2 regions of the Ferdinandcohnia jepli genome follow, and region 2 is predicted to be linked to the other one. Evidence: a T-box and tRNA genes for the amino acid it is inferred to sense, from the RefSeq annotation. Region 2 holds a T-box; the other holds one or more tRNA genes.
The links. The T-box of region 2 lies ahead of alaS (alanine--tRNA ligase). A T-box ahead of a tRNA ligase gene usually reads a tRNA of that ligase, here a tRNA-Ala.

Region 1 (4,880 bases), on a different contig from region 2:
TGTGTAATATTTTCAACAGATACAATGCTCATTGTTTGTCACTCCTATAAAAATATGTTTAAGCGACAATCGTAAAAACAGGACGTAGAACTTTTTTGCCAGGAATCCTTACACAAAAAAAGGGTAGAGTGAGGACACTCTACCCTTTCGCATACATAGAAGGTTGCACTAAGAAAATATCGAAGTTGGCACCTACTTAATTCACCGATAACGTTTCGTAATTTTCGATGAAAAAAGTGTAGAAAAGTTCGATTTTCCCGCAAAGGAAATAATTCTTGCTTTTCTATATGTTAACGAATATTAAAAAGGAAAAGGGTTTGAATGTCTGTTGTTTTACGATTGGCTTTACTAAAAAAGGGCATAGCTATCCCGTAATTAGTTAAGTCAAATTAAAAAAACAACAGGTGTATTCATTGGCTCCTTTTCCTCCTTGAATTTTAATTATGAACCTTCACCATTATATGGCAAAGCGTATAGATTGTAAAGAAGTGTAAGGAAAAATGGGTAACTGACTAACTTTATGAAGGATTTTATAGTGGTTTGAAGAATTAATACACTCTTGATATAAATTTTACTTAATAGGAGAAGAAATAATGAATATACCAGATTCTTTTAAAGATAAAATTATTGGAGCCTTCGGAAAAGAAGGGGATAATTGGTTGCAATCGCTAGATGAAAGGATTAGTTTATGTGTAGATAGATGGAAGTTACATATTATATCTCCAGTTTCAAATCTGTCTTATAACTATGTGTTGAATGCAAAAGATACTAATGGAAACTCTGTCATCTTAAAACTTGGACTACCAGGCTTTGATTTTACAAATGAATGGAATACAGTTCAGGCATATGACGGTAATGGATGTGCCAAAGTACTGGACGCAGACCCTGAGTTAGGTGCTATGCTATTGGAACAACTAACGCCAGGAAATATGCTTTCAGAGGTAGAAGATGAAGAAGTAGTCCTACAGCATTTCGTTAAAGTTTGGAAAACATTAAGGAGAGAAGAACCTGCAAACTTTCGAGGACCTGATCTCAGGCATTGGATGGAAGGACTTCAGCGTTACTTGGATACAACTAAATATGATCAGCGACCGATATCCGAATTGGAAGTACGTCAGGCATATCAATACTTTGTAGAAGTAACTGAGTCTTCATCTAAATCAGAACTTTTACATGGGGATTTACATCATGAAAACATCTTGTTTTCTAGTGAAAAAGGATGGTTGGCTATTGATCCGAAAGGTGTCATTGGTGACTCATATTTTGATGTAGTATCTTTTTTAATCAATCAACTTGAACATAAAGAACACCCCAAAGAAATAGTACGTAACCGAATCAAGTACTTAATTGACAATATATCTTTTGATAGGGAACGGTTGCTGAAGGCAGCTATAGCATTAGCTACGCTATATGCATGCTGGGGAGTTGAAGATAAGGCTGATTGGGAAACCCCTTATCAGTGCGTCCAATGGTTTAGGGAGTTTTTAGGAGAGAAGTAGAAAATAGGAGGAAAGACTTTTGACGATTAAAGGGGTATTTTTTGATCTGGATGATACACTTCATGACCATTTAGCACCTTTTTCAGATGCAATAAAAGCAACTTTTAATAACGAATTAAACTCTGTAAATATAGAGATTTTATATAAGAGTTTTCGTCACTTTAGTGATATCCTTTGGAAAACTTATACTGCTGACCAAATCACTTTGGAAGAGCTTCGAATACAGCGTATAATAAAAGCTCTGGAAAGTTTTCACTTTTCTATATCTAGAGACAAAGCTACTTTGTTTCAGAAAGAGTACGAGAATATGTCAAATGAACTTAAGTTGTTTACAGAAGTTCCTGAGACAATTACCAGTCTTGAACAAAAAGGGCTTTTAATAGGAATTATTACAAACGGACCATTTCAGCATCAAATAAATAAGATTAAAATGCTGGGACTAGATAAAATAGTACCAAGACATAATATTTTCATTTCTGACGCAGTAGGAATTGCAAAACCTAATCCAAAGATTTTTTCATATGTATGTGAGAAAACTTGCTTTTTGCCTAATGAACTTATATATGTGGGTGACACATGGGCAAATGATGTAGTTGCTCCGATAGAAGCAGGTTGGCATTCGATATGGTTTAATCATAGAAATAGAACACCTGAAACTAACCATAAACCTGATGCAGTGGTTGAGGATATTGAGTCATTAAATATAGCAATAAACTTGTTACTTAGTTAAAAACAAAGAAAGAGGGACTTCTAAAAAGAAGTCCCTCTTTCTTGTTATGGAGCGTAGGGGATTCGAACCCCTGACCCTTTCGCTGCCAGCGAAATATTCTCCCACTGAACTAACGCCCCTAGTAATGTAGCAAAATTATAACATGTGAAAAATGATTCGACAATGAAATTCTTTGAGATAGATATCTATTATAAAATTGCATGTATTATTTGAGTTGTACATATATTTCAAGTAATAATAAGTAAAAAGTATTCAATTCCATTGTTCCACACTATTAATTTGTAAAACGTTGCTTTTTTAATAGAAAGAAAGAATGGTAAAATAGCATTAATATTCTATTATCTGATAGGTTGGTGAACAAGTGGTTTATCTATATTTGCTACTTTCATATTTTATTGGGTCGATAATGACGGCATATGTGGTAATGAGGCTAAGCAAAGGCGAGGATATCCGAAAGCTTGGTAGTGGAAATGTAGGTGCACGTAATGCTGGTAGACTACTTGGAAAAAAAGGATTTATCTTTACTGCTTTAGGTGATGTCTTAAAGGGAGTAGTAGTCGTAGCAGGAGCCAATCTTCTCCAGTTTTCATTTGAAATTCAAATCATGGCTCTTATTGCTGTAGTAATTGGACATATCTACCCAATTACTCTACGTTTTAAGGGCGGTAAAGGAATTGCCACTGCGGCGGGAGGGCTTCTAGTATTAGCGTACCACCCGTTTCTAGTGTTTGCTCTTATTTTTCTTATTTTATTAGCGATTCTCAGAAGCTTTACGCTAGCAGGTATGACAGCTTTCCTTATGTTTCCGTTTATTTACTGGTTTATAGGTTATTCCTTGATACAATGTTTACTTATCTTCATCATTATTGCTCTATTAATTTTTGCGCATAGACAAAATTTGATGGAAAGACTGGGTAAATAAATCCAAAATTTGGAGCTGACCTATGTGAAATTTATTTATAAAATTGCTAGAACAGAAGACGAATTTAATAAGATTCACCGATTGAATTATAAAACATTTGTAGATGAGATTCCGCAACATACAGAAAATGAATCAAAGATTCTTGTTGATAAGTTTCATGAAGAAAACACGTACCTAATCTGCTTAGAAGATGAACAATTAGTTGGAATGATTGCAGTAAGAGGAAATCGCCCTTATTCTTTGGATTACAAGCTGCCTAATCTGGAAGACTATCTGCCGATAAAGACTAGTAAGCCGTGTGAAATCCGCTTACTAGCAGTAGAAAAGGAATATCGAAATAATGGTAGAGTCTTCTTTGGACTTGCACAGCTTATGTCAAATTATTGCCTGAATGAAGGATATGATCTTGCATTAATTTCCGGAACTACAAGACAAGAAAAACTATATAGTCAAATGGGATTTAAACCTTTTGGCCCCTTGCTCGGCTCTGTTGATGCAGCCTTTCAACCAATGTATTTAACAAAACAAACGTTTAATGAATCATTAGCGGGTAGAATTCTTAGAGATCCAGTAAGTTTCCTTCCAGGACCTGTTTTGATTCAGCAAGAGGTAACAGAGGCTTTTATACAAAAACCTATTTCTCACAGAAGCAATGAATTTTATTTTCGAATGAAGCAAGCACGGGAACAGCTTTGTTCACTGACAAATTCAAAGTATGCTGAGATACTTATTGGAACGGGTACGTTAGCCAATGATGTCATCGCTGCGCAGTTATCTTTATTAAGCGGAAAGGGATTAATTTTAAGTAATGGTGAATTTGGGAAACGTTTGATTGAACATGCAAACCGCGCGGGTTTGCACTTTACTAGACTAGAAAAGAATTGGGGAGTGCCTATTTTAAACTCAGAAGTAGAAGAGGTACTTTCAAAAGAGAATTTTGCCTGGATTTGGGCAGTTCATTGTGAAACTTCAACAGGGATGTTACAAGATATAGAGGGGTTAAAAAAGGTTGCTTATAAGAACAATATAAAATTATGTCTGGATTGTATTAGCACAATTGGGGCAGTAAAATTGGACCTCCATGATATTTATTTTGCCTCTGGTGTAAGTGGAAAAGCAATTGGTTCATATAACGGCCTATCCTTTGTCTTTCATAATCACGAAGTTTTACCAAATTACACTCTTCCTAGATATCTTGACTTGGGAATGTACAACAAATATGAAAGTATTCCATATACGCATTCATCCAACTTACTTGAGGCATTGAGTTTAGCACTTCAAAAATATGAAAACGATGAGTATTATGGTGAGATTAAGTCAAGGTATCAAACTATCCGTACCAAAATTGAAGAAATTGGATTAACTATTTTAACCAATCAGGAAGAATCCTCCCCGGCAATTATGACTGTATTACTTCCTGAAACCATTTCTTCAAAGGATTTTGGAGATGATATGGCAATCCAAGGGTATTTGCTTCATTATGAAAGCTATTATTTGCAAGAAATGAAATGGCTTCAAATTGCGTGTATTGGTAAGGTGGAAATAAAGCACATAAACAAAATGCTTTCTACTTTTGAAAGATTATTGAATCAATATGTAAGAAAAGGAGAGCCAACTATTTAAGGCTTTCCTTTTTCTTATGTCTTTTTATACTACCAGTAATATTTTTGTAACATTTTCCATTCAGCTTCGACTAAATGGATAAGAGGTGATTGTATGGAAAGAAAGT
Region 2 (4,880 bases):
TCGCTCTTCATTAATTTTAATTGTTTCGATTCCTTGAGCTGTCCAGCCCATTTCATCGGAGACAGCTACACCGATTGTTTTAGAACCGACGTCTAATCCAAGAACCCTCATTTAGTTTACCCCTCACGATGGATCTTTAAATACGATTTCACTAACTCCTCGATTATTTCATCTCGTTCAAGCTTGCGGATAATATTCCTTGCGTCTCTATGACGAGGAATGTATGCAGGGTCACCAGATAATAAATACCCAACAATTTGGTTAATTGGATTATATCCTTTTTCTTGAAGAGCATCATAGACTGTAAATAATACTTCATTCACATTTGTTTCAACTGGTTCTTCAGGAAAATTAAATTTCATTGTTTTATCAAATGAGCTCAAAGTTATTGCACCTCACTCTCAGATTCTGTTGTATGAATCTGTGCATGTAAATCTTACCATTCATTGTACACCAATCACAACGAAATATAAACTATTTATAAAATGTACAATAGTAAGGATTCACTTTATAGGACTTAATCCTTACATTATTCACCAACAACCGTGTAGTTTAGTCAACTTGATTACTTTGGCTTAATTAGTATGCTACCACAATAACCAGTTGAAGTTGACCTACACGCTTACGTTTTCTTATATTGATTGTACCCACTCTTCTACAAAACGGAGTGCTTCTTCTAACTGCTCTGGATTTTTACCTCCAGCTTGTGCCATATCTGGACGACCACCGCCGCCACCGCCACAACGAGTTGCAACCTCTTTAATAAGCTTTCCAGCATGGAAGCCTTTATCAATTAAATCCTTTGTAACACCAGCAGTTATATTAACCTTATCATCATTTACAGATCCAAGTACGATTACAGCAGAGCCCAGCTTTTGTTTTAAGTCATCAACCATAGCCCTTAAATTGTTCATATCTTGTGCATTTACCTTGCTATACAATACGGTTGTTCCGTTAATTTCCTTAGCTTTATCCACTAAACTGCCTGCTTCAATATTCCCTAGTTTTGCAGATAATGACTCGTTTTCGCGACCAAGCGTACGAATTTCTCCAAGTAGTGCTTCAATACGGTTCGGTACCTCTGCAGGCTTCGTTTTGAGTACCCCTGCTGCTTCTTGCAATAATTTCACTTGGTCGTTAATCACATGGTATGCAGCTTTACCAGTAACTGCCTCAATACGGCGAGTACCAGCCCCAATACCTGATTCAGAAATGATCTTAAATAGTCCAATTGTTGATGTATTCGGTACATGGCAGCCTCCACAAAGTTCTAGACTGTAGTCACCAACCTGAACAACTCGAACAATTTCACCATATTTTTCACCGAATAAAGCCATTGCTCCCATTGCTTTAGCTTCGTTTAAAGATTTATAGTTAATTTCTACCGGAATACTGCTCCATATCTTTTCGTTAACAATTGATTCAATTTGATCGAGCTCTTCTTGTTTGATTTGACCAAAATGAGAGAAGTCAAAACGCAGGCGATTAGCCGTTACGAGTGACCCGGCCTGGTTAACATGTTCGCCTAATACATCCTTTAATGCCTGGTGTAATAAATGAGTTGCAGTATGGTTTTTTATTACTCCACTTCGGTTTTCTTTATTAATTGTTACATTGAATTGGTCTCCTTTAGAGATACTACCCTTTTCAACGACAACTCTATGAAGGTTTTGTCCATTTGGTGCTTTTTGAACATCCTTTACTTGAATAGTTGAAGATTCATTTTTCATGGTTCCTTCATCAGCTACTTGACCACCACTTTCAGCATAAAAAGGTGTCTTATCAAGGATTACCTGAACTTCTTCTCCTTGACTAACAGTGTCAACCAGTTCACCGTTCTTTACAATTGCAAGAATCGTTGAGCTTGCTTCAAGCTGGTCATACCCAATAAATTCACTCTCTACTATAATCTCGCCAAGTACACCACTTTGCACTTGCATGGAATCCACATCTTGTCGTGCTGATCTAGCTCTTTCACGCTGGTTCTCCATTTCGCGCTCAAAGCCTTCATGGTCAATTTTCATGCCTTCCTCTTCTGCATACTCCTCTGTAAGTTCAACAGGGAAACCGTAGGTATCATATAATCTGAAAACATCTTGACCAGAGATTGTATCATTGCCTTTTTCTTTTTCCTTTTGGATAACAGTAGATAAAATAGCTAATCCATCATGTAATGTTTCATGGAAACGCTCTTCTTCTGTTTTAATTACCTTTTGAATGAAGTCAGTTTTACTTTTCACTTCTGGATAGAAATCTACCATAATTTCTCCAACAACTGGTACTAATTCGTACATGAAAGGTCTGTTTATGGAGATTTGCTTTGCATAACGAACTGCTCTTCTTAATAATCGTCTTAACACATATCCTCTTCCTTCATTAGAAGGTAATGCGCCATCACCAACTGCAAAAGTAACCGTTCTAATGTGGTCCGCAATTACTTTAAAAGCAACATCTTTTTCTTTATCTTGACCATATTTTGCACCAGAAATGGACTCAGTTGCTTCAATAATCGGCATAAATAAATCTGTATCAAAGTTAGTTGGGACGTTTTGAATGACAGATACCATTCTTTCAAGGCCCATACCTGTATCAATATTCTTTTTAGGAAGTGGAGTATAAGTTCCATCAGGATTATGGTTAAATTGCGAGAAAACCAAGTTCCAAATTTCAAGGTAACGCTCATTTTCTCCACCTGGATATAGCTCAGGATCGTTCGGATCATTCCCAAATTCTTCGCCACGATCATAGAAAATTTCAGTATTAGGACCACTTGGACCTTCACCGATATCCCAGAAGTTACCTTCTAGTCTTATGATACGTTCTTCTGGAATACCCACTTTTTTATTCCAAAGTTCGAATGCTTCATCGTCCTCTGGATGAATGGTAACAGAAAGTAATTCAGGATCGAACCCAATCCAGTCTTTACTAGTTAAGAATTCCCATGCCCATAGAATAGATTCTTCTTTGAAATAGTCACCAATTGAAAAGTTCCCTAGCATTTCAAAGAACGTATGATGACGAGCTGTCTTACCCACATTTTCAATATCATTCGTACGAATAGACTTTTGTGCATTACAGATTCTTGGGTTAGCTGGTATTACACGTCCATCAAAGTACTTTTTTAATGTTGCTACACCACTATTGATCCACAGTAGTGATGGATCCTCGTGTGGAACGAGTGAAGCACTTGGCTCAACCGCATGCCCTTTCTCCTTAAAAAAGTCTAAAAACATTTGTCTTACTTGTGCAGATGTTAATTGTTTCATGAATATACCTCCCTATTTAATATCCATTTTAGGCATAAAAAAATACTCTAATCCCTGTAACAGGGACGAGAGTATCTCGCGGTACCACCCTGATTATGAACAAATAAATAACGCCTTTGCGTATTTGCTTAACTTTATTCATTGGGGAACGAATCCCAAATCAACAAAGCTAATTGTTCATCACCTTCGTAAATGATAACGGTATGCACCGGTAGGATTTGCCTACACTCAGGATTAGCGTTCAGTTACCCTTCACCTAGAATTTCTTTCAGCCTTGGAAATTCCTCTCTGATTGATGGTCTGTAACTTACTGGTTCCTTCATTGTTTTTACTATGTAATTGAGTGACATTAATTTAAAAAAGTTAATATTAACTTTCCAGGGATTGCACTAGTCACACATTCTTTTTTCATTTCTTGGCAGATAGGAAATAATAAAATTCTTTCTAATCTGCATAAGTACAACTACGGCTCTGCTGTCGCCTAAAGGCTCGGCAATCGCCGAGTTTTCTAATCAATTATATTCAAGTCAAAAATGTTTGTCAATGCTACAAGAAAAGCTTGATGAAATATGGGCTTAAACACTAATTAAGTTGGCGTAAAATGCTGTTTTGCATGGATAATAAAGACTTTAAGAATTGCTACAATAGGCACAGCTGTTATAAGCCCAATTACTCCTCCCACTTCTCCTCCTAAGAGTAAAGCAGCAATAATAACAATTGGATGCATATGAAGACTCTTCCCTACAATTAAAGGGGATAATAAATTCCCTTCTGTGAATTGAAGGATAAATATAATAATTACCACGATTAAAAGCATATTTACTGAGACAGTTGCTGCTATAATTGCAGCTGGGATAGCGCCAATAATAGGTCCGAAATACGGTATGATATTAGTTACACCTACAATACTTCCTAAAAGTAAGGGATACGGCATACCACAAATCCAAAATGCAATTGTTGCAATAGTCCCTATTAACAATCCTACTAGTAATTGCCCTCTAATATAGTTTCCAAGTGATTCATCGACATCTTTTAGAAATAATTGACCCGCCTTCCGAAGTTTCCTGGGTGTTATATACCATATAGCTTTAACCATTTGGTCATAGTCTTTTAACATATAAAACACGATAAACGGAATAATGGCAAATAAAAAGATTGAATTAACAAAAGCTTTTACTATTAAAAGTGTCTTTGCTAATAATGAGTCAACATAGCTTTCCACTGAGTAGAATAGTTCATCTAATTGACCATGCATGAAAGCTGGTAAATTTGAAGTACGTGATTCAAACTCAGTTAACCAATTTTGATAAGTTTCATAAAATTGAGGAAAGCTCTCTGCTAAATCTTTAAGTTGTTCAATTATTACTGGGATTCCTTTATAAAGCCCAAAACCTAATCCGCCAAAAAACAATAAATAAATGAGTAATATGGCAATCGAGCGAGGAATGCCTCTATGATGGATCTTTTCAATAAGCGGATGCAATAGGTAGGTAATAAAAATAGAAATTACGAAAGGAATTAAAAATGTTTTTACTATTGTCAGAATTGGTAACCATATAGTTCCAAGCTTTAAAAAGACATATAGTGTCAGAAAAATTAGTAACACCAAAGAAA

Region 1: it encodes a tRNA-Ala, which carries the amino acid that the T-box ahead of alaS (alanine--tRNA ligase) is inferred to sense. The anticodon was not compared.

The regions. Positions count from the first base shown of each region.
Region 1 is NZ_JBFOKR010000011.1:162,400-167,279, forward strand. Features, by position in the region: gene AB3M96_RS13635 (ABC-F family ATP-binding cassette domain-containing protein) at 1-32, opposite strand, end outside; gene AB3M96_RS13640 (aminoglycoside phosphotransferase family protein) at 594-1,499, shown strand; gene AB3M96_RS13645 (HAD family hydrolase) at 1,519-2,229, shown strand; tRNA gene AB3M96_RS13650 (tRNA-Ala) at 2,277-2,348, opposite strand; gene plsY (glycerol-3-phosphate 1-O-acyltransferase PlsY) at 2,591-3,151, shown strand; gene AB3M96_RS13660 (aminotransferase class V-fold PLP-dependent enzyme) at 3,176-4,774, shown strand; gene AB3M96_RS13665 (beta-propeller domain-containing protein) at 4,868-4,880, shown strand, end outside.
Region 2 is NZ_JBFOKR010000002.1:213,978-218,857, forward strand. Features, by position in the region: gene ruvX (Holliday junction resolvase RuvX) at 1-111, opposite strand, end outside; gene AB3M96_RS03060 (IreB family regulatory phosphoprotein) at 117-383, opposite strand; gene alaS (alanine--tRNA ligase) at 633-3,266, opposite strand; T-box leader at 3,325-3,598, opposite strand; gene AB3M96_RS03070 (AI-2E family transporter) at 3,853-4,880, opposite strand, start outside.